2 regions of the Azospirillum sp. B2RO_4 genome follow, and region 1 is predicted to be linked to the other one. Evidence: predicted binding sites of a transcription regulator. Region 1 holds the regulator's gene; the other holds the start of a gene.
The links. Region 1 encodes HrcA, which represses chaperone genes, less so after heat shock. Its sites were predicted from a motif close to GTTAGCACTCNCCNNNGGNGAGTGCTAAC; they were not measured.
Positions count from the first base shown of each region.

Region 2: a site for HrcA is predicted at 3,880-3,908, ahead of groES (co-chaperone GroES). Genes of this name have one in related genera too.

Region 1 is NZ_CP118485.1:2,653,054-2,664,115, reverse strand. It holds gene PWS46_RS12790 (DUF1848 family protein) at 1-588, shown strand, start outside; gene PWS46_RS12785 (response regulator) at 725-1,090, opposite strand; gene grpE (nucleotide exchange factor GrpE) at 1,247-1,858, opposite strand; gene hrcA (heat-inducible transcriptional repressor HrcA) at 1,913-2,953, opposite strand; gene PWS46_RS12770 (creatininase family protein) at 3,097-3,843, opposite strand; gene PWS46_RS12765 (YifB family Mg chelatase-like AAA ATPase) at 4,065-5,597, shown strand; gene PWS46_RS12760 (FkbM family methyltransferase) at 5,649-6,350, opposite strand; gene PWS46_RS12755 (alpha/beta fold hydrolase) at 6,426-7,955, opposite strand; gene PWS46_RS12750 (MarR family winged helix-turn-helix transcriptional regulator) at 8,886-9,260, shown strand; gene PWS46_RS12745 (pyrrolidone-carboxylate peptidase) at 9,285-9,941, opposite strand; gene trpS (tryptophan--tRNA ligase) at 9,969-10,967, opposite strand.
Region 2 is NZ_CP118485.1:201,919-212,980, reverse strand. It holds gene PWS46_RS00880 (DMT family transporter) at 290-1,207, opposite strand; gene PWS46_RS00875 (hypothetical protein) at 1,223-1,588, opposite strand; gene groL (chaperonin GroEL) at 1,836-3,479, opposite strand; gene groES (co-chaperone GroES) at 3,528-3,818, opposite strand; gene PWS46_RS00860 (usg protein) at 4,110-4,373, shown strand; gene PWS46_RS00855 (hypothetical protein) at 4,489-4,641, shown strand; gene PWS46_RS00850 (lysozyme) at 4,802-5,296, shown strand; gene PWS46_RS00845 (COX15/CtaA family protein) at 5,408-6,475, shown strand; gene PWS46_RS00840 (Crp/Fnr family transcriptional regulator) at 6,525-7,211, opposite strand; gene ccoS (cbb3-type cytochrome oxidase assembly protein CcoS) at 7,370-7,573, opposite strand; gene PWS46_RS00830 (heavy metal translocating P-type ATPase metal-binding domain-containing protein) at 7,494-10,028, opposite strand; gene PWS46_RS00825 (FixH family protein) at 10,074-10,604, opposite strand; gene ccoP (cytochrome-c oxidase, cbb3-type subunit III) at 10,848-11,062, opposite strand, start outside.

The sequences.
Region 1 (11,062 bases):
TGGGGGCTGCGGGCGGCGGTCTGGCGCTACGACCCCATCGCGCTGACCGAGGCCACGCCGCCGGATTGGCATCACGAGACCTTCGCCCGGATCGCGCGGGCGCTGCGCGGGGTGACCGACGAGGTGGTGGTCTCCTTCCTGCAGCCTTACCGCAAGACCGCCCGCAACCTTGCCGCCGCCGGCATCGTCTGGCGTGACCCGGAGGCGGAGGAGAAGCGCGCGCTGCTGGAGGATTTGGCGGAGATCGCGGCGGGGGAGGGGATGGCGCTGACGCTCTGCACCCAGCCGGAGCTTGTGGGCACGCCCGGTACGGTGGCGGCTCGCTGCGTCGATGCGCTGCGGCTGTCGGATGTGGCGGGGTATGCCTTGCCGGCGCGGGAGAAGGGCAACCGGCCGGGCTGCCTGTGCGCGGAGAGCCGCGACATCGGCGATTACGACAGCTGTCCGCACGGATGCGTCTACTGCTACGCCGTCGCCGACCGCGGAACAGCGCAGCGGCGCTTCGCCGCGCACGACCCGGAGGGGGAGTTTCTGGTGGCGCAGACTAAGCGCTCCAAGATTCCCTCTCCCCCCCGGGGAGAGGGTTAGGGTGAGGGGGATGCGAGTCGAGGATCTTCAAGCCTCGCGCACTTTCCATTCCCTAACCGGATCCACGCAGTGCATCCCCCTCACCCCGACCCTCTCCCCGGGGGGGAGAGGGGGACTTCCGGGGAACAGGGGAAACTTATGGACAAACCTTCCGCACCGTCTCGACCAGCTTTTCCGGGTTGAACGGCTTCACCAGCCAGCCGGTGGCGCCGGCTTCGCGGCCGGCGGTCTTCTTGGCGGGGTCGGCTTCGGTGGTCAGCAGCAGGATCGGGGTGGCGCGGTTGATGGCCGAGGCGCGGATGGCGCGGGTCAGGGCCAGCCCGTCCAGGCCCGGCATGTTCAGGTCGGTGATGATGCAGTCGAACTTGCGCTGGTTGACCAGGGCGAGGCCGGCATTGCCGTCCGACGCCTCCGCCACCTCATAGCCGGCGCCTTTCAGCGTGAAACCGACCATGTCGCGGATGGTCTTCGAATCGTCGACGGTCAGGACGCTTTTGGGCATGGAACGCGGCTCCGGTTGCTCGGCCGAAAGGAATAAGGGAAAGGCCTAGGCAATTTCCCGGCGACCGTCAACCGCTGCCGTCCCCTATTCCGAACAACGCCAGACCCCCGGTCCCACGGATCGCCGCTGAACCGGGGGCTGGCAGAGGCGATATGGTTACGCCTTCGTATCGACGTGCTGGCCGCCGGCGTCACCGCCCTTGGCGACGCCGACCATCGCCTCGCGCAGCAGGCGGCCATGGATGGTGTAGCCGGGCTGCAGGACCTGGACGACGGTGCCGGCGGCCTTGCCGGTGTTCTCGATCTCGAACATCACCTGGTGGAAGTTCGGGTCGAACGGCTCGCCGGCCGGGTCCAGCTTCTTGATGCCGGCGCGGTCGAAGGCGGCGAACAGCTGGCGCTCGGTCGCCTCGACGCCGACGGCGAGGCCCTTCAGCATCTCGTCCTGCTCGCGGCCCTCGGCCGGAACGGCGTCGAGCGCGCGGCGCAGGTTGTCGGCGACCGACACCAGCTCCTTGGCGAAGCTGGACACGGCGAACTTGCTGGCGTCCTCGCGGTCGCGCTGGGCACGGCGGCGGGTGTTCTCCGTCTCCGCCATGGCGCGCAGAAGCTGGTCCTTCAGGCTGGCGACCTCGGCCTCCAGCTTGGCGACGCGGTCCTCGGGCGAACCCGCTTCAGCACCGTTGGCGGCGGCCGTGTTGGCGGTCTCGGCGGTGGCCTCGGTCGGCTCCACCGTGGCGTCGGAGGGCTTGTTCTGCTCTTCGCTCATGGTTTTCTCAATTCTTGCTTCGTCAAAAGGCGGAGTGAGGGAGGGAGGCGGCGTTCAGCCGATCAGCCGGCTGACCACCTTGGCGGTGTAATCCACCAGCGGAATGATGCGGGCGTAATTGATGCGGGTCGGGCCGATCACGCCGATGGCGCCGATCACCTGTTCCCGGCTGTTCTGGAAGGGGGAGATGATCATCGAACAGCCGGAATGGCTGAACAGCACATTCTCGGCCCCGATGAAGATCTGCACGCCGTCGCCGCGTCCGGTGGCGTCCAGCATGCGCAGCATCGTCTCCTTGGTCTCCAGCGCCTCGAACAGGCCGCGCACACGCTCCAGGTCGGACAGCGCGGTGACGTCCTCCAGCAGGCGGGACTGGCCGCGGACGATCAGCTGGCCGGCGTTGGACCCGCCGCTGCCGGCCCAGGTGGCCAGACCGGCGGCGACCACCTTGCGCGACAGTTCGTCCAGCTGGGTCTTCTGCTGCTCGATCTCCTGCAGGACCTCCTGCCGCGCCTCGTCCAGCGTGCGGCCGGCGAGCTTGGCGCTGAGGAAGTTCGACACCGTCTGCAGGGTGGAGGTCGGCACCCCCATCGGCACCTCGATCACCCGGTTCTCGACCAGACCGTCCTCGTTCACCAGGACGACCAGGGCGCGGCCGGGGCCGAGCGACACGAACTCGATATGCTTCAGCGGCCGGTCGGTCTTGGGCGCCACCACCAGCCCGGCGCAGTGCGACAGGCCGGACAGCATGGTCGACGCCTCGCCCAGCACGTCGGCGAAGGCGCGGCCGGAGGCGGAGCATTTCGCTTCGATCGAGGCGCGCTCGTCCTCGGTCAGCGATCCGATCTCCAGCAGGCCGTCGACGAACATGCGCAGGCCGGCGTCGGTCGGGATGCGGCCGGCCGAAGTGTGCGGGGCATAGAGCAGCCCCTGCTCCTCCAGGTCGGCCATCACGTTGCGGATGGTCGCGGGCGACAAGGCCATGCCAAGCCGCCTGGAGATCGTGCGCGAGCCGACCGGCTCGCCCGACGCCACATAGGCGTCGACGATCAGCCGGAAGATCTCGCGCGATCGCTGGTTCAGCTCGTTGATCATGGACTAGGGCGGTCGTGCTCTGTTCGGGCCGGGCGGCTGCGGAACGCAAGTCCCGTCAACCGGTCCGAATTTAGGCAGGTCCGACCGCCGAATCAACGTGCGGGGCGAAGAAGTCCCGCCACCATGCGACCGCGTGACGCCCCTTACTGCTCCGCCAGGAAGGCGCGGTACTGCGCGGCGATGGCGGCGACGGCCGCCTCGTACAGCTGCCGGCCATGCTCCGGGCGGGCGAGGCCGGGGGCGGAGCCGATGCGGCCGTCGGGATAGCGGCGGCGGAAGTCGCGGGCGTCGTGGAAGCCGCCGGCCGGCGCCTGTTCCGGCTCCAGCGCCGCGGTCTTGATCGAGTCGGGATAGACGTATTGCGTGACCGACACCTCGCTGGGGGTGGCGTGCGAGCCCTCCTTGCCCTGGTACAGCTCGCGCGACAGGCGGGCGATCTCGGCATTCTCCCACCAGCTCACCAGGGTGCAGCGCAGGTCCGGTGCGTCGCGGCCACGCAGCGCCCGGTTCTCCGCATGGATCTCGTAGAAGGCGGCGCGGACGGTGGCGATGTTGCCGCCATGGCCGTTGACGAAGAAGAAGCGCTCGAACCCGTGTTCGGCCAGCGACCCGACATAGTCGCGCAGCAGGGCGATCAGCGTCGACGGCTTCAGCGTCATCGAGCCGGGGAATTCCATGTGGTGGACGGCCATGCCGACCGGAATCGTCGGGCCGACCAGCGCGCCGGTGGCGTCGCCGACGCCCTTGGCGATGACCTCGGCACAGATGGCGTCGGTGCCGACCAGCCCGTTCGGCCCATGCTGCTCGGTCGAGCCGATCGGCATGATGATGCCCTTGGAGGTCTTGAGGTAGGCCTCGACCTCGGCCCAGGTGCTCAGGTGAAGCTGCACGGTGGCGGATCCTTTTCGACGATGCGTGCCGGGAATGCGGCCGGGAATGCGTTGGCCCTCATGTTAGGCGGCCGAACGGCCGCGACAACCGCTCCCTGCGCCGGGCGGGCATGACGGGGCCATTGCGATGGCCGTTCTCATCCCGCGCTGGCGCATTGCTCCGTTGGTGACTACAATCGCGTGCAATTTGCCCTGTTGGGCGTCTGTTTCGGGGTGTGGTGGTGGTTGCGCGCGTCAACACGGTGGCGTTCCAGGGCATCGAGGTGCTGGGGATCGACGTCCAGGTCCAGATGTCCGGCGGAATCGTCGCCTTCACCGTCGTCGGCCTGCCCGACAAGGCGGTGGGCGAAAGCCGGGAGCGCGTGCGCGCCGCGCTGCATGCGCTGGGGCTGGCGCTGCCGGCCAAGCGCATCACCGTCAACCTCGCCCCCGCCGACGTGCTGAAGGAGGGCAGCCATTTCGACCTGCCGATCGCACTCGGCCTGCTGACGGTGATGGGGGTTCTGCCGGATGCGGAGATCGCCCGCTATGTGGCGCTGGGCGAGCTGGCGCTGGACGGCGCGCTGACCCCGGTGGCTGGCGTGCTGCCCGCCGCCATCGACGCGCTGGCCAACGACCGCGGCCTGATCTGTCCGGCGGCCTGCGGTGGCGAGGCGGCCTGGGCCGGTCCCGATCTGGACGTGCTGGCGCCGGCCAACCTGCTGGCCCTCATCAACCATTTCAAGGGCACCCAGGTTCTGACCCCGCCCAAGCCGCGGCTGCAGGAGCAGGACGCGCCGCCGCCCGATTTGCGCGACGTAAAGGGCAACGAGACCGCCAAGCGCGCGCTGGAGGTCGCCGCCGCCGGATCGCACAACCTGCTGATGATCGGGCCGCCCGGTTCCGGCAAGTCGATGCTGGCCGCCCGCCTGCCCGGCCTGCTGCCGCCGCTCGACCCGGCGGAGGCGCTGGAGGTGTCGATGATCCACAGCGTCGGCGGGCTGCTGGAGGGCGGGCGTCTGCTGCGCCAGCGCCCCTACCGCGCGCCGCACCAGTCGGCCAGCCTGCCGGCGCTGGTCGGCGGCGGCACGCGGGCCAAGCCGGGCGAGATCTCTCTGGCCCATCAGGGCGTTCTCTTCCTGGACGAGCTGCCGGAGTTCCCCCGCGCCCTGCTGGAGGCGCTGCGCCAGCCGCTGGAGACCGGCAAGGCGGTGGTCAGCCGTGCCAACCATCATGTAACCTATCCGGCGCGCGTGCAACTGGTGGCGGCGATGAACCCCTGCCGCTGCGGTCATCTCGACGACGCCTCGCTCGCCTGCGCGCGGGCGCCGAAATGTGCTGCAGATTATCAATCTAAAATCAGTGGTCCGCTGTTCGACCGTATCGATCTGCACATCGATGTGCCGGCGGTCAGCCCCGCCGACCTCAGCCTGCCGCCGCCGGCGGAGGGCAGCGCCGACATCGCCGCCCGTGTCGCGGTCGCCCGCGCCATCCAGGCGGAACGCTATGGCGGCTTCGGTCCTTTCCCGGCCGGCCGGGCTGTGCGGACGAACGCCGAGGCCGATGGCGAACTGCTGGAAAAGGTGGCGTCCCCCGACGCCCCCGGCCGCGCCCTGCTGACCGAGGCGGCGGAGCGGCTGAAGCTGTCCGCCCGCGGTTACCACCGGGTGATGCGGGTGGGTCGGACGCTGGCCGACCTGGACGGGGTCGAGGGGGTCAAGCGCCGCCACATCGCGGAGGCGCTGAGTTACCGGCGGATCGCGCCGGGGCGGTAGCGGTCCGGCGGGCGCCGCCGCCGGGCGCACGTTTCAGATCGGTTGCGGCCGTCAGCAGTCGGCCGGGGCGGGGCGGCCTATCATTTGCCGCAGTCGCCGTTCGAGCCCACGGCCATATTTCACCACGGTGCCAGCCCACAGCCGGTTGTGCCAGTTCACCGCGGCCCGCCGATTGACGAAGAGGACGTCGGTGTTGTCCAGAGAGAATGGCAACATATGAAAGCCTAGGGACCGCATCCGCCGTTTCACCGCCTTCACCGCCGGCCGCATTTCGGGATAGAGGAAGTCGTGAAATTCGACGGTTATCTGATCGATGTCCGAAAACTCCTCGTCCGCAGCGGCCGCGAACATGTCCAGTTCGGCACCCTCGATGTCGATCTTCAACAAGGCGATGCGGCCGATGCCGGAACGGCGCCGGAATTCCGCCAGGGTCATGGCTTCGGCCCGGATGGTCCGTATCGCCTGCTCTCCAGGAGAACGGTTGAAGCCGCTCGCACAGCGGTCCGGATAGACATGGATGTCCAGGCTGCCCGACGTGCCGGAAATCGCAACCTGCCGAAGCGTCAGCCTGGGATGGCGGGCGATCCGTTCGACACAGTCGGGGACAGGCTCGGCTGAAAAGACTTGGCAGCCATACCGCTCGATAACGGTGTGCGCGAACTTTCCCTCATTGCAGCCGAAATCGAGCACAACAGAGTTCTCATTGAGCAGGGAGAAGAATGTGTGCTCGCAAATGCGGTCTAACTTGATCATTTCAAGCTCACTGCACGTCACCTGAGATCTTATATATTTTTTGGTATGTATTCAATATATCTGTTTTTCATAAAATCACGGCCCCTCGAACACCGGCGGCTTGCCCGCCCCCGGACAGACAGTCGCCGGCACGGCCTCCTGCTCCACGAAGGTGACGGCGGCGGCCATGGCGCAATCCTCGCTGGAGGTCACGATGTGGCTGGCGGCGCGGAAGACCAGATGGCGGCTCTTCGGCAGGGTGGCGGCGGCACGGTCGCCCCAGTCCGGCGGGGTGACGGGGTCGTAGGCGCCGGACAGCAGCAGCACCGGCACCGGGCTGGCGACCGGCAGGCGCTCGGCCGGTTCCTGGTGGCCGGCGGGCCAGAGACGGCAGACACGCCGGCCGGGATCGTCGGCGGCGACCAGCCCGTACGGGGCATAGCGGCGGGCGTTGTCGGCCCGCTTCTGTGGGTCGGCGGTGTTGACCGACTCGCGGCATTCGACGGAAAAGGCCAGCCCGTCGGCGACCTCCGGATCGCCCAGCCAGTTGGTCGGCGCCCATTCGGCCAGTGTGGCGTACTGGCCGCGGATGGCGCGGTCGAGCATGATCGGCAATGCCGGCACCGCCTCGCTGACCGCCATCGCCTCCAGCCCGGCGGCGATGATCGCTCCGCCGGTCAGCCGCAGGGCACGGCGCGTCTCATGATCGCCGACGACGATGTCGACGGGGTTGCGGTCCAGCCGTTCGACCAGGGAGAGGAAGCGCTTCTCCAGGTCGGGAAAGGCGGAACGGCAACTCCGGTTGGCGGCGCAGTCGTCGAACAGCCGGCGGTAGGCACGCTGGGCCAGCCCGGCCGTCTCCTCCTGTGCGTTGACGTCGGGCGGATAGATGCTGTCGAACACGGCGGTGCGGACGCGGCCGCCCTGCCGCCGCAGGATCTCCAGCCCGACACGCGTGCCGTAGGACACCGCGAACAGGTTCACGCGCTGGGCGCCCAACGCGGTGGCGATGTCCAGGGCATCCTCCGCCGCGACGGGGGTGGAGAACTGGGTGGTATCCAGCCCGGCCGCTTCCAGCCGCGCGATGCAGGCGCTGATCGCCGCCCGTTCCGCCGCCGCCCGCTGCTCGCGCGTCTGTGGTCGGGTGCCGCGGGTGGCGCCGACGGCGTCCAACTCCGGACAATCGGTGTCCGGCTCCGCCCGGCCGACGCCGCGCGGATCGAACAGGATCAGGTTGCGGGTGCGGCGGAAGGGGGCCGACAGTTCCCACCACACCTCCATCCGCTCTTCCGTCGCCTCGCCGGTGCCGAAGGGGGAGGCGCCGGGACCACCCTCCAGAAACAGCACCGGGTCCGGGTCGGGCTGGCGCGCGGTGCTGAGCAACACGGCGACCGGCAGGCGCAGGCTGCGGCTGTTGGCGCGGTCGCGCCGTTCCGGCACCGCCACCGTTCCGCACAGCGCCGCTTCGCCGTCGGGAACGGTGAACCAGCAGGGACCGGGGGTGAAGCGCGCCTCCGCCGCTGCGGGCAGGGCCCATAGCACTCCCATCGCCACGGCAGCCGCCGCGAGCGCTGCCCGCAGCTTGCGCACCGCTGTCTGCCATGCGGGAGAGGGGAGGATGGACACGGACGGACGACCTGACCCTGATGGATGGAGTACCGCGGACGACTTTGCGCGGCGGCTTTGTGTTTGACCGAGCGACCTTCGCTTGTCCAGAGGCGCCCGGCGCCATCCCGATGGATAGCCAAACGTGGGCAAAACGGCCGATGAGTGATGCCGGCTTGCAACAGGCGTGCGGCAAAGATCACGCCGTTACCGGATGGACGGGTTGACGGAATACATCCGCACGCGGAATTATTTCGCCACCTGAGGCCCAACCGACGGAGCCTCTCTTTTTTCAGGAGCAGATCATGCCGACCTTGTGGACGGCGATGCGGAGCCGCTGGCTCGATTCCGGGGCATCTTCCGGACCGGGCCGATTGTGCGACCACCTGCGGCGCGACATCGGACTGGCGGACGGGGAAACGTCGGATGGAGAAGAACCGCCGCTCGGCTGCCGTCTTCCGCCATTTCACATCCGCGATCGGAACCTATCGGACGCGCGGACATTTTTGACCTTGCAACCGTATCGCTGAGCGGCGATACCGGATCCGCCGGCTTCTCACGCCGGCATCACTCAACCCCTGGAGAGTATCGATGAAAGCCATCGTAACCACCGCCTGGACCCGCCGATCGGGCGGTCCGGCCATCACCGCCGCCAATTGGGCCGCCCATATGGCCGCCAATCATGCCCAGCCGGCCCGTCTTCTTCCCGCACCCTTCGAACGTGAATTCCGGATATCGAGAGGATCCCATGTGTGTCTTTCTGGGTTTTTGCGGTCATCGTCTCTTCGTTGAACACGCCCGCTGGGCATCGCCGGCCGGGTCCTTCGACCTGCGGCGTGAGAACGGGGAAGTCATCCTATGGCTTGGACGCCTGAACATCATCTACACACCGGCCCGTTGGGGACCACCCTCCCGCGCTGCATAGCGCGCGGCGCCGCGGAGACCTGCTGAATGCCGGCCCGCGTTCGTCATGACGAGGTCCTTACCGTCGTCCAGGTGCTTGAGGCGTTCCGCAAGCTCGACCCCGACCTGCCCATCCAGTATGCGCTGAGTTTCATGACCATCGCGCAGAGCGAAGGCATCTCCATCGGCGAACTGGCGGAACGCCTGGGCATCGCCCAATCCTCCGCGTCGCGCAACGTCGCGGCGCTCAGCCGCTGGCACAGCTTCGGCAAGGCCGGCCTCGATCTGGTGCAGGCGCAGGAAGACCCGCGCGAACGCCGCCGCAAGATCGTCACCCTGACCGACAAGGGTCGTGAGTTCCTGGACGCGCTGCGCGCCATCGTGAACCCGCCCGACCAGCGCCGCGCCGCCAAGACAGCCTGATTTTCGCAGCCCTGATTTTTGTAGTTAAGCGAGCCCGTTCAGCGCCGTGCGCAGCATCCCCACCAGTGTGCGCGCCGCCAGCTCCTGCCGCTCCAGCGCCAGACCGCCGAACCGCCGCAACTCCTTGGCCCGTTCGGGCAGCGGCGGCATGTGGAAGAAGCCGTAGGGGATATCCAGGTCGGCGCTCTCGATGATGTGGCGCGCCCGGTAGAACAGATGGTTGCCGAGGAAACCGCCGGAGAAATCGCCGAAAGTCACCGGCAGCCCGGCCATCGACAATTCCCGCATCACCCGCGGCACCGGCAGGGTGCTGCCATAGGCGGTCGGCCCGTCGGGCACGATGTCGGCGTGTTCCCGCACCGTACCGGCGGCATCGGCAAGCGGGCTTTCGTCGCGGTTCCAGGCCAGACGTTCCAGCCGGATGTAATCGCTCGACTCGAGGTAGGCGAAGCCGAGCACCGCCAGCGGCCGGTGTTCCGCCAGCAACTCGGCGAAGGCATCGCCGCAGGCGTCGTAAAGAGGGGGCAGGGTGGCGGTGACGACCCCCGGCTCCCCCGCCAGCCGGTCCATCAGCAGGGCGGTCGGATCGGCAATCCAGGGATGCTCTGAATCCGGGGCCGGCTCGCCGTCCGGGAGGGTCCCGAACGGCGCGAAGCCGGTGAGCAGGATGGGGGCCGTCACGGGCAGGACATCCTTACAGTCACATCCTTACGGCCGCAGCAGGCCGATGATGTCCTTCACGTCGTTCAGGTTCTTCTCCGCGATGGCCGCGGCGCGCTCGCCGCCCTTCTTCAGCAGCCGGTCGATTTCCGCCTTGTCGGCCAGCAGTTCCTTCATGCGGGTGGTGATCGGCGCCAGCTTGTCCACCGACAGGTCGACCAGCGACTTCTTGAAGTCGGAGAACTGGGCACCCGCGAACTGCGCCAGCACCTGCTCGCGCGACTGGCTGGCCAGCGCGCCGTAGATGGTGACGAGGTTGTCGGCCTCGGGCCGGGCTTCCAGCTCGGTCACCGTTTCCGGCAGGGGTTCCGGGTCGGTCTTGGCCTTGCGGATCTTCTGGGCGATGGTGTCGGCATCGTCGGTCATGTTGATGCGCGAATATTCGGACTCGTCCGACTTCGACATCTTCTTCTTGCCGTCGCGCAGGCTCATCACCCGCGTCGCCTCGCCCAGGATCTGCGGCTCGGGCAGCGGGAAGAACTCGGTCTCGTAGCGGCGGTTGAAGGCGCCGGCGATGTCGCGCGCCAGCTCCAGATGCTGCTTCTGGTCCTCGCCCACCGGCACATGGGTGGCCTTGTAGAGCAGGATGTCGGCGGCCATCAGGGTGGGGTAGGCGTACAGGCCCAGATTGGCCATGTCCTTCTGCTTGCCGGCCTTCTCCTTGAACTGCGTCATGCGGTTCAGCCAGCCCAGAGGTGTGTGGCAGGACAGGATCCAGCCCAGCTCGGCATGGCCGGAGACCACCGACTGGTTGAACAGGATGTTTTTGTCCGGGTCGATGCCGGCGGCGATGTAGGCTGCGGCGACCTCGCGGATGTTGTTGCGCAGAACCTCCGGGTCCTGGTCGATGGTCAGCGCGTGCAGGTCGACGACGCAGAAGATGCACTCGTAGCTGTTCTGCAGTTCCACCCAGTTGCGCAGCGCCCCCAGATAGTTGCCGAGGTGAAGCTGCCGGGTCGGCTGCATGCCGGAGAAAATGCGGTTCACGGGTGGTCTCGCTCGAAAACTCTGGGAGGCGGCAGTTATCGCCCCCCGAAGTCCGCCGGTCAAGGCACGGCACGCCGCAGCCGGGCATGCCGTCG
Region 2 (11,062 bases), 470 kb from region 1:
AGGGATAGTGGGGCTGTCTAAAGGGATATCGGGGATATTATACGGGCGAACACCCGAACAAGAAATCCAATCAAAGCGCTATCCCGTGGCGCAACACAAAACCGGATGGCGAACTTCCCAAATATATTCGCAAGTTCTTCTTATGGGCCAATTGCCAGCCAACAGGAAGCGCCGTCCCAATTTTGTCCCACACGGGACAATCAATTCTTAGCTTTTTTATTTCTTCAGCGTAGTCCGAAAATTTCTCTTTGCCGGAAATTTTCTTATTGCCGCCGGCCGCCGCCTCCGCTCAGGCGCGGCGGCGGGTCGCCAGGACGATGCCGGCGGCGATCAGCGCGATGCCGGCCCCGTGATAGAGATGCGGCTGCTCGCCCAGGAACAGGATGGCCAGCAGGCTGCCGAAGACCGGCACCAGATGGATGGCGAGACCGGCGGTGTTGGGACCCAGCAGTTCCACCGCCCGGTTGAAGCACAGATAGGCGGCGATGGACGGGAACAGCACGGTATAGCCGACCGCCAGCAGCGTGATGCCGCTGGCCTGCACCGGATGCCCGCTCAGGCTCTCCCAGATATAGAAGGGCAGCAGTTCCACCGCGCCGATGGCGAAGGTGACGACGACGAAGCTCAGGCCATGGATCGCCGGCCGGCGGCGCAGCAGCGTGGTGTAGGCGGCATAGATCACCACCGCCGCCAGCATCCAGACGTCGCCGGCATTCAGCTCCAGCCCCAGCAGCGTCGCCGGATCGCCGTGGGAGATCAGCGTCATCGCGCCGGCCAGGGAGACGGCGATCCCGACCCCCTGCATCGCCCCGATCCGGTCGCGGAACAGGACGAGGCTCATCAGCACGATCATCACCGGCATCGACGACTGCAGCATCACGCAGTTCAGCGCGGTGGTCGTGTTCAGCGCGATGTATTGAAAGGTGTTGTAGATGCCGATGCCGAGCGTGCCCAGCAGCAGGACGCTCTTCCACCGCGCCAGGATCGGCGTGATGTCGTGGCGCAGGTGCGGCCAGGCGAAGGGCAGCACCACCAGCATGCCCAGGCACCAGCGCCAGAAGGCCAGACCGATGGGCGGCACCGCCCCGGCGACCGCGCGCCCCAGGACCGCGTTGCCGGCCCAGAACAGGGGCGGCAGCATCATCAGCAGCCAGGCCTGATCGGCCAGACGGGATCCTTTGGCGGAGGCGACGCGGTCGGCGGGCATCGGGCTGTCCGTGCTTCAGCTGCGGCGGCGGGGCGAGGCGAAGACGCTGGACGCCGACAGGGCGCCGCCCCGATCGCCGTTCTCTTCGGCGCGGAAGACGCTGGGGCGGGATTCGCGGCGGGGATGGCGCGGCGCGTCTTCACGGCCCTCACCGCCACGCCCCTCGCGACCCTCGCGGCCTTCGCGGGGCGGCTTGGCGGGCTGGCGCAGTTCGGCGTCGAGTTCGGCGATGCGCTTGACCAGCGCTTCACGGATGGCGGGGGCCGCGTGGGCTTTCAGCGTCGCCAGCTGTTCCTTGAGCTGAACCAGCTGGCGCTGCTTCTGCTCGCGGGTGCGCTTGATGGCGACGTTGTCGGAATGCTGGCCCTCGAAGGAGCGCATGGAACAGGCCCTCGTTAAAATACGGAAGTCAGGAGGCCAGGGCGCCCCACGCTGGGGCACCCGGCAAGAGAGGGGCGGATTATTGGGAGGCGACCGCGGCAAAGCAAGGCGGACTTCGCCTTGACATTTCAGGATGCCGGGCTGTGGCGACGGCGGCGCGGCGGCCCCCCTCTTTCGGCATGGAAAAAGGGCGCCCCCTTGCGGAGGCGCCCCTTTCCGAACAACTGAACGGTGGAACGACGGGCTATTAGAAGCCCATGTCGTCCATGCCGCCCATGCCACCCGGCATGCCGCCCGGAGCAGCCTTCTTCTCCGGCTTCTCGGCGATCATCGCCTCGGTGGTGATCAGCAGGCCGGCGATCGAGGCCGCATCCTGCAGGGCGGTGCGAACCACCTTCACCGGGTCGATGATGCCGGCGGCGACCAGATCGGTGAACTCACCCTTCTGGGCGTCGTAGCCGTAGTTGGTGTCGTTCTGGTCCAGCAGCTTGCCGACCACGATCGAACCGTCGGTGCCGGCGTTGTAGGCGATCTGACGGACCGGGGCCTGCAGGGCGCGACGGATGATGTCGATGCCGACGCGCTGCTCGTCGTTGGCCGGGGTCAGGGCGTCCAGGGCCTTGGAGGCGTACAGCAGGGCGGTGCCGCCGCCGGCGACCACACCCTCTTCCACGGCGGCGCGGGTGGCGTGCATCGCGTCGTCAACGCGATCCTTGCGCTCCTTCACCTCGACCTCGGTCGCACCGCCGACGCGGATGACGGCGACGCCGCCGGCCAGCTTGGCCAGACGCTCCTGCAGCTTCTCGCGGTCGTAGTCCGAGGTGGTCTCCTCGACCTGCGCGCGGATCTGGCCGCAACGGGCTTCGATGTCGGCCTTCTCGCCGGCGCCGTCGACGATGGTGGTGGTCTCCTTGGAGATCACGACCTTCTTGGCGGTGCCCAGCATGTCGAGGGTGACGTTCTCGAGCTTGATGCCGAGGTCTTCGGAGATGACCTGGCCGCCGGTCAGGATGGCCATGTCCTCCAGCATCGCCTTGCGGCGATCACCGAAGCCCGGAGCCTTGACGGCGGCGATCTTCAGGCCGCCGCGCAGCTTGTTGACCACCAGGGTGGCCAGCGCCTCGCCCTCGATGTCCTCGGCGATGATCAGCAGCGGACGCGAGGACTGGACGACGGCTTCCAGAACCGGCAGCAGCGGCTGCAGGCCCGACAGCTTCTTCTCGTGCAGCAGGATGTACGGGTTCTCGAGGTCCGCGACCATCTTGTCGGCGTTGGTCACGAAGTACGGCGACAGGTAGCCGCGGTCGAACTGCATGCCCTCGACGACGTCCAGCTCGGTGTCCAGGCTCTTGGCCTCTTCCACCGTGATGACGCCCTCGTTGCCGACCTTCTCCATCGCCTGGGCGATCATCTTGCCGATCTCGGCTTCGCCGTTGGCGGAGATGGTGCCGACCTGGGCGATCTCGTCGTTGGTCGTGACCTTCTTGGCGCGGGCCTGGATGTCGGCGACGACGGTGGCGACGGCCACGTCGATGCCGCGCTTCAGGTCCATCGGGTTCAGGCCGGCGGCGACCTTGGTCACGCCTTCGCGGACGATGGCCTGGGCCAGGACGGTGGCGGTGGTGGTGCCGTCACCGGCCAGATCGTTGGTCTTCGAGGCGACCTCGCGGACCATCTGGGCGCCCATGTTCTCGAACTTGTCGGCCAGCTCGATTTCCTTGGCGACCGACACGCCGTCCTTGGTGATGCGCGGAGCACCGAAGGACTTCTCGATCACGACGTTGCGGCCCTTCGGGCCCAGCGTGACCTTCACGGCGTCGGCGAGGATGTCAACGCCACGCAGCAGCTTTTCGCGCGCGGTGGGGCCGAACTTGACGTCTTTGGCAGCCATGTCTCGATTCCTTTAACTTGTAAATTTCGAAGGATACGGGCGGAGGACTTAGGCCTCGATGACGCCCATGATGTCCGATTCCTTCATGATCAGGTAATCGACGCCTTCGATCTTCACTTCCGTGCCCGACCACTTGCCGAACAGGATGCGGTCGCCGGCCTTGACGTCCAGCGCCACGACCTTGCCCGACTCGTCACGGGCGCCGGGGCCGACGGCGATGATCTCGCCTTCCTGCGGCTTTTCCTTGGCCGTGTCGGGGATGATGATCCCACCCTTGGTCTTGGTGTCGGACTCCAGACGCTTGACGACGACGCGGTCGTGCAGCGGGCGGAACTTCATGGAATGCCTCCTTGGATCAAGGCTTGGTTCTGACTGACGCGGATTGGCGCGGGCGGCGGCTGTTAGCACTCCCTCCCGGCGAGTGCCAGACAGCTAATCCAAGCGCTTTGGGGATTCAAGAGGCTCGTTTCGGAATTTGGCGCAAATGCCGGCAGCACTCGCCCGGAAATGCTGCTAACACATTGAAAAACATTAATTTATCCAGTTGCGCGACAGACCGCGCGCAGGCAAGATTTCTTCAAACGGTCACGAAGCGTCCGGCCGTTACACCCTCAGCATGGGAGTCCGCGCATGGCCGATCTCAGCCTCCAGCTCCGCGATTTCCGCCTGACCACCGCCGAGATTCTCTACCATATGCCGGACCATCCCGGCCTGCTGCAGTGCTATCTGTGGCAGGAGCTGGACCGGGCGCCGGACTATCCGGTGCTGCGCCGCTTCCTCGAATTCTGGCAGCGCACTCTGGACGGCAAGCTGCATTCGGTGCGGCTGGCGAGCCAGACCCTGATCACCCCCGGCGAGCTTCGCCACGCCGCCGCCGATTTCCGGCTTCACTGACCCCAGGCACTGATCCCGGCCGGTACTCTTCCGCCTCCTGTGACTGCCGTCACAGCACCACTCCCCGGTATTCGCTAAAATTTTAGCGAATACCGGGACTGCAGAGGCGGAGGGGATGATGGCGGCGAAGCGGAAGGCGGCGGACTGGCGGACTCGCGAGGGCCGGCTGGTGGAAGCGCTGCTGGAAATCACCACCATCGCCGGACTGTTCGCGCTGCTGTTCGCCCTGTTCGTGCTGTTCGGCGCCGCGCAGACGCTGACGCCCTGATGCTCCGAACCTGACGCTTTGGCAGACCTGTCCGGCCGGCATGCAGCGAAATACGGCAATTTGAATTCTACACTTCCCGCCAAAAGAGTATCTTGGATAGGATCGCTCCCGTTGCGGGCGGAGGATGTCCGCCCGGCGCGCCAACCGGGAGTTCCCATCCATGACCACCAAGCCGGTCTGCCAAGCCGCGGTCGATCTCGTGAAGCATTTCGAGGGCCTGTACCTCAACGCCTATCTCTGCCCGGCCGGCGTTCCCACCATCGGGTACGGCCACACCGCCGGGGTGAAGATGGGGCAGACCATCACCGCGGAGCAGGCCGACGCGTTTCTCGCCGCCGACCTGACCCAGGCGGCGGGTCACGTCGACGCGCTGGTGAAGGTGGCGCTGAACGACGACCAGCGCGGCGCGCTGTCCTCCTTCGTCTTCAACCTCGGCGCCGGCAGCCTGCAAAGCTCGACCCTGCTGAAGCTGCTGAATGCCGGCGATTACGCCGGGGCCGCCGACCAGTTCGGCCGCTGGGTCTATGCCACGGTGAACGGCAAGAAGACCAAGCTGGCCGGCCTCGTCGCCCGCCGCGCGGCGGAAGAGGCGCTGTTCGACGGCCAGACCGCCCAGCCCCAGGCCGGCGTGACCACCGCCGACGGGGTCGTCTGATCCGCCATCCGGCGGGCTCGGCCAGGAAGCACCTGACAAGAGGCGTTTGACGCGGCGGGATGTTCGCACCACATTGGCGAACATCCCACCGCCGCGCTCCGGAATGCCGCCTTGACCGCCTTCGCCTCCGACAGCCTCGCCGCCCCCACGTCACCAAACCCGAACCGGCCCATCGCCGTCTGGCTTCTGATCTGCGCCGCCATGGTGCTGGCCATGGCCGTGATCGGCGCCATCACCCGGCTGACGGAATCCGGCCTGTCGATGGTGGAGTGGAAGCCGCTGATCGGCATCCTGCCGCCGCTGTCCTCGGCGGAGTGGAACCGCGTCTTCGACCTCTATAAGGCGACGCCGGAATTCCGCATCTACAACAGCCACATGGATTTGGCCGGCTTCCAGTCGATCTTCTGGTGGGAGTGGTTCCACCGGCTGTGGGGCCAGCTGATCGGCTTCGTCTTCCTGATCCCCTTCCTGCGCTTCTGGATGCAGGGCCGCATCTCGGCGGAGCTGTGGCCGAAACTGGCCGGGCTGTTCCTGCTGGGCGGGCTGCAGGGCGGCATCGGCTGGTTCATGGTGAAGAGCGGGCTGGTCGATTCGCCGAACGTCAGCCATTACCGGCTGGCCCTGCATCTCAGCACCGCGATCCTGATCTATGCCCTGCTGCTGCGCACCGCGTTCGGCCTGCTCGACCCGCTGCCGCTGGCTGGCTGGCGGCCGGAATCGGCGCCGTTGCGCCGTCACGCCCGCTGGGCGCTCGGGCTGGTCGCCGTCACCATCGTCTGGGGCGCCTTCGTCGCCGGATCGGATGCCGGCTTCGCCTACAACACCTTCCCGCTGATGGCCGGCCACTGGATCCCGCCGGAGGTGAACACGCTGACCCCCTGGTGGATCAACCCGTTCGAGAACACCGCGGCGATCCAGCTGATCCACCGCACGCTGGCGATCCTGACCGGGGTGGTGGTTCTGGTGCTGGCCGTCCGCGTCGTGAACGCCCGCCTGCCCGGCCGCGCCGGCCGCGCCGCGCTGGCGTCGGGCGTCATGGTCCTGCTGCAGATCGCCATGGGCATCGCCACGCTGCTGACCGTGGTGTGGATCCCCATCGCCGCCGCCCATCAGGCCGGCGCGATCCTCGTGGTGTCGATGCTGGTGTGGCTGCTGTTCGAACTGCGGCCCGTCGATTGACCGCTTCGTGACGCGGCGGCGTCCCCGGTAAAGCGGCGGACGCCCTGCCTTACGCCCCTTCGGCCAGATCGTACATGGCGTCGAGGTCGGCGATCAGGACCTTGTTGCCTTCCTGCAGCGAGATCACCCCGGCGGTCTTCAGCTGGGTGAAGGTGCGGCTGACGGTTTCGGTGGTCAGGCCCAGATAGTCGGCGATGTCGGCGCGGCTCATCGGCACGAAGACCGGGTTTTCCTTGTGGCCGCGGCGGGCGGCGCGCTGCGACAGCATCAGCAGGAAGGAGCAGATCTTCTCCTTCGCCGTCTTGCGGCCGAGCAGAAGCATCTGGTCCTGCGCGGCGGCCAGCTCGTTCGACGCCATGGAGAACAGGCGCCGCTGCATCTTGGGAAATTCCTCCAGCAGCGCGTCGATCTTCTTGCGCGGGAAGCGGCAGAGCGAGGCGCTGGTCACCGACTCGGCGGTGTAGGCATAGCTGTCGTTGACGGCCAGCCCAAGGAAATCGCCGGTCACCAGGAATCCGGTGATCTGGCGGCGCCCGTCCGGCAGCAGCTTGTACAGCTTCACCGTACCGGACGTGACGTTGTAGAGCGCGTCGGCGGCGTCACCCTCGGCGAACAGGGTGTGGCCGGCATCGATGCGCACATTCTGCAGAATGTCGGCGAGACGGCGCAATTCCTCGGGTTCCAGCGCCGCGCACACCGTCAGGCTGCGCACGGGACAGGCCCCGCAGGGATTCATTTCCGTCGCAGCGCTCTTGTCGCGAGCCCGGACCATATCGAAGGGTGGCATGGAGGAACCCAGCCTTTCATTCCGCATGCGCCCATATTGGTGGCAATCGCAGAGAATCGCAACCTTGCACGCATACAACCCCTTCATTGCCCATATCGGACTTGGGGCTATTGCCCGCGCGCGGCCTCCGCCGGCTTGGCCGGTTCATGCCCGGCGCGGGCGGGGGGCGGCAGGTCGTCGTCGAACAGCACGCGATGGGCCGCTCCGTCGAGATCGTCGAACTGGCCGGACTTAAGCGCCCACAGAAAGGCCCCCAGCCCCAGACCGCCCAGGCTCAGCGCGATCGCGATCAGATAGAGAAGCTCGTCCATCACCCGAATCCTTACCCGACGCTTCCCGCGCGGCGATGTCCCGCAGGGGAAGATCCTTGACGACGGCGCCGCGGGCCAGCCGCAGCGCGTTGAGAATGACGATCAGCGACGAGGACGACATGGCCAGCGCCGCCAGCAGCGGCGTCAGCAGCCCCCCCATCGCGAGCGGCACGGCGCACAGGTTATACACCAGCGCGATGCCGAAATTCTGCTTCACCAGACGGCCGGAGCGGCGGGAAACCTCCAGCGTCTCGACGATCGGGCGCAGCAGGCGACCCTGGAACACCACGTCGGCGGCGGTCTGGCTGACGTCCACCGCGGTGGAGGGCGACATCGACACCGCGGCGGCGGCCAGCGCCGGCGCGTCGTTCAGCCCGTCGCCGACCATCAGCACGGTACGACCCTGCGCCGCCAGGTCGGCCAGCACCGCGGTCTTGTCGGCCGGCGCCTGCTCGGCCCGCCAGTCGGCGATGCCCAGCCGCTCCGCCACCGCCGCCACCGCACCCCGGCGGTCACCCGACAGCAGCTTCACCTCCAGCCCGCGCGCCTTCAGCGCCGCCACCACGGCGGCAGCATCGGGGCGCGGGGCGTCGAGGAAGACGATCCGGCGCGGCTCTTCGCCCGGACGGGCCAGCCACAGCTCCGGCCCGGCGGCGTCCTCGGCGTCCGCCGGCGCGCCGGTGAAACGGCGACTGCCCAGCCGCACCTCGCCGTCCGCCGTCTGCAGCGACAGGCCGGCGCCGGCGATCTCGCGCACGCCCGCGGCCACCGGCACCTCCGGCGCAACGGCCGCCAGCGCGCGGGCCAGCGGATGGCGGCTGGCCGCGGCGAGCGAGGCCGCCAGCGCCAGATCCTCCGCCGCCAGCCCGTCCAGCTGCGGCACCGGCCGCCCCTCGGTCAGGGTGCCGGTCTTGTCGAACACCACCGTGTCGATGGTGGCGAGCCGCTCCAACGCGGTCGGGCTTTTCAGCAGGGTGCCCTGCCGCATCAGCCGGCCGCTGGCGATCACCTGCACCACCGGCACGGCCAGCGCCAGCGCGCAGGGGCAGGTGATAATCAGCACGGCGATGGCGTTCATCAGCGCGTCCTGCCACACGACCCCGCCCAGCAGCATCCAGGCGGCGAAGGTGGTCAGCGCGGTCAGATGCACGACGGGGGCGTAGAGGCGCGACACCCGGTCGGCGATGGCCACGTACTTGGCGCGCCCCTGCTCCGCCACCTCCATCAGCCGGACGATCTCGGCCAGCAGCGTGCCCTCCCCCACCGCGGTGACGGTCAGGCGCAGCGGCGCGGTCAGGTTCAGGGTGCCGGCGAAGACCTGATCGCCCGGCCGCGCGGTGCCCGGCACCGTCTCGCCGGTGATGAGCGCAGTGTCGAGATCCGACACGCCGTCGGACACCCGGCCGTCGACGGGGATGCGTTCGCCGGCGGCGACCAGGATGGTGGCTCCGGGGCCGACCTGCTCCGGCGCCACCACGGCGGTGGTGCCATCCGCGTTCAGGATGGTGACGGCGTTGGCGCGCAGGCCCAGCAGCTGTTCCGCCGCCGAGCGCGCCCGGCCGCGCGCCCGCTGGTCGAGATAGCGGCCGATCAGCAGGAAGAACAGCAGCATCACCGCGCCGTCGAAATAGGCGTGCTCGCCGCTGTGGATCGTCTCGAACAGGCTCATGCCGGTGGCGAGCAGGACGCCGATGGTGATCGGCACGTCCATGTTGGTGCGGCCGTGGCTGAGCGCCGACAGCGCCGAGCGCGCGAAGGGACGCAGCGCATAGGCGATGGCCGGCATGCAGACCAGCGCCGAAATCCAATGCATCAGGTCGCGGGTGGCGGTGCCCATCCCCTGGCTGTGGCCGGCCCAGACCGACACCGACAGCAGCATGACGTTGCCCATGGCGAAGCCCGCCACCGCCATGGCGCGCAGCAGTTCCTTCTCGCTCTTCGCCTGGGCGCCGCCCAGCCGCTCCGGGTCGAAGGGCACGGCGCGATATCCCAGCTGCGCCACGGTGCCGACCACCGCGTTGGCGTCGGTCTCCTTGGGGTTCCAGCGCACGGTCAGCCGGCGCGTGGTCATGTTCATGCGGGCCTGACCGATGCCCGGCTGGCGGCTGAGCGCCGATTCGATCAGCCAGACGCAGGCCGCGCACTGCATGCCGTCGACCATCAGGTGCAGGCTGCGGCTGCCGTCGGATTCCTCGCGCGCATGCGGTTCGTAATCGGCGGCGGGGGTCTCGTCGGGGCGCAGCGGCCGGGCGGTGGGATCGACGCTGCGGCGCTCGTAATAGCGCTCCAGCCCCAGCCCGCGAACGAGGTCGTAGGCGGCGGCGCAGCCGGTGCAGCAGAAGGGACCCGCCCCGTCCGCGGCGGTCGTCACACCGACGGTCGTCACACCGGCGGTCAGCCCCCCGGTTTGCGCGCCTTCGCCCAGCTCTTGTCCGCAATGGAGGCAGACGGTCATCTCAAGGTCACCCTGGCTGTCCCGGTCGCGGCGGTGTCGCCGCCGTCACTGCACCCAGACGCGCTTCTGGTCCTGATAGTCGCCGGTGGCGTGGGTGATGACGAAGCGCATGTCCCACTGGCCTTCCAGATCCAGTTCCACCGGGGCGCCATAGCGGCCCTCGCCCAGATAGGGCAGCGTCAGGCTCTTGTCATGCCCCTCCGCGGTCGGGCGGATCATCGTCACGGTGACGGTGGCGTCCTTCAGGACATGGCCGGCCTTGTCGCGGGCGGTGATGGCGATGACGGCCTTGCGCGGCTCGGTGCTGGTGAATTGAGGCTCGACCTGCCAGCCGCGCTCCGCCTGGGCGCGGGCGCCGGCGAGGTCGTTGTTGTAGCCGAGACCCTTGATGAAGTGGTTCTCGGTCTCCACCCCGGTCCAGCTCGACATCGCGAAATGGACCATCACCCCGTTCACCGCCAGGACGATCATGAAGACGCCGACGAAGATCCAGGGGATGTACCATCCCGGCTGGCGCGATGCCTTTCCAGGCTTCGGGGAGACGGGACGGTTTCCGGTGGCGGTGCTGATGCTCATGGTCGCTGGCTGCCCTTCGACTGGTCGGCTGCTTTCGATCGGCGGCGTTTGATCGACGATGTGTGTGGCCGGTCGGGAGGCACTATGGCGACCGATTGCCGCAGGTACATTGCGATGGATCAAATGACAGGAAGTTAACGAAACCGCCGTCCGGCCGCCAGTTCCACATAAGAAAAGGCGCCGGGGAGAGATCTCCCCGGCGCCCTTCCGGTCGGTTCCGAACCTGTTCCCAGGACCGACGGCTTACTTGCCGCCGCCCAGGTTGTGGACGTAGACCGCCAGCGACTTGATGGTCGCGTCGTCCAGACGCTTGGACCAGGCCGGCATCACGCCGGCGCGGCCGTTGGTCACCGTCTCCATCAGCGTGGCCTTGTCGCCGCCGTAGAGCCAGTTGGCCTGCTTCAGCGGGGGGGCGCCAATGCCGTCGAGACCGGCGGCAACCGCACCCTGGGCCGCGT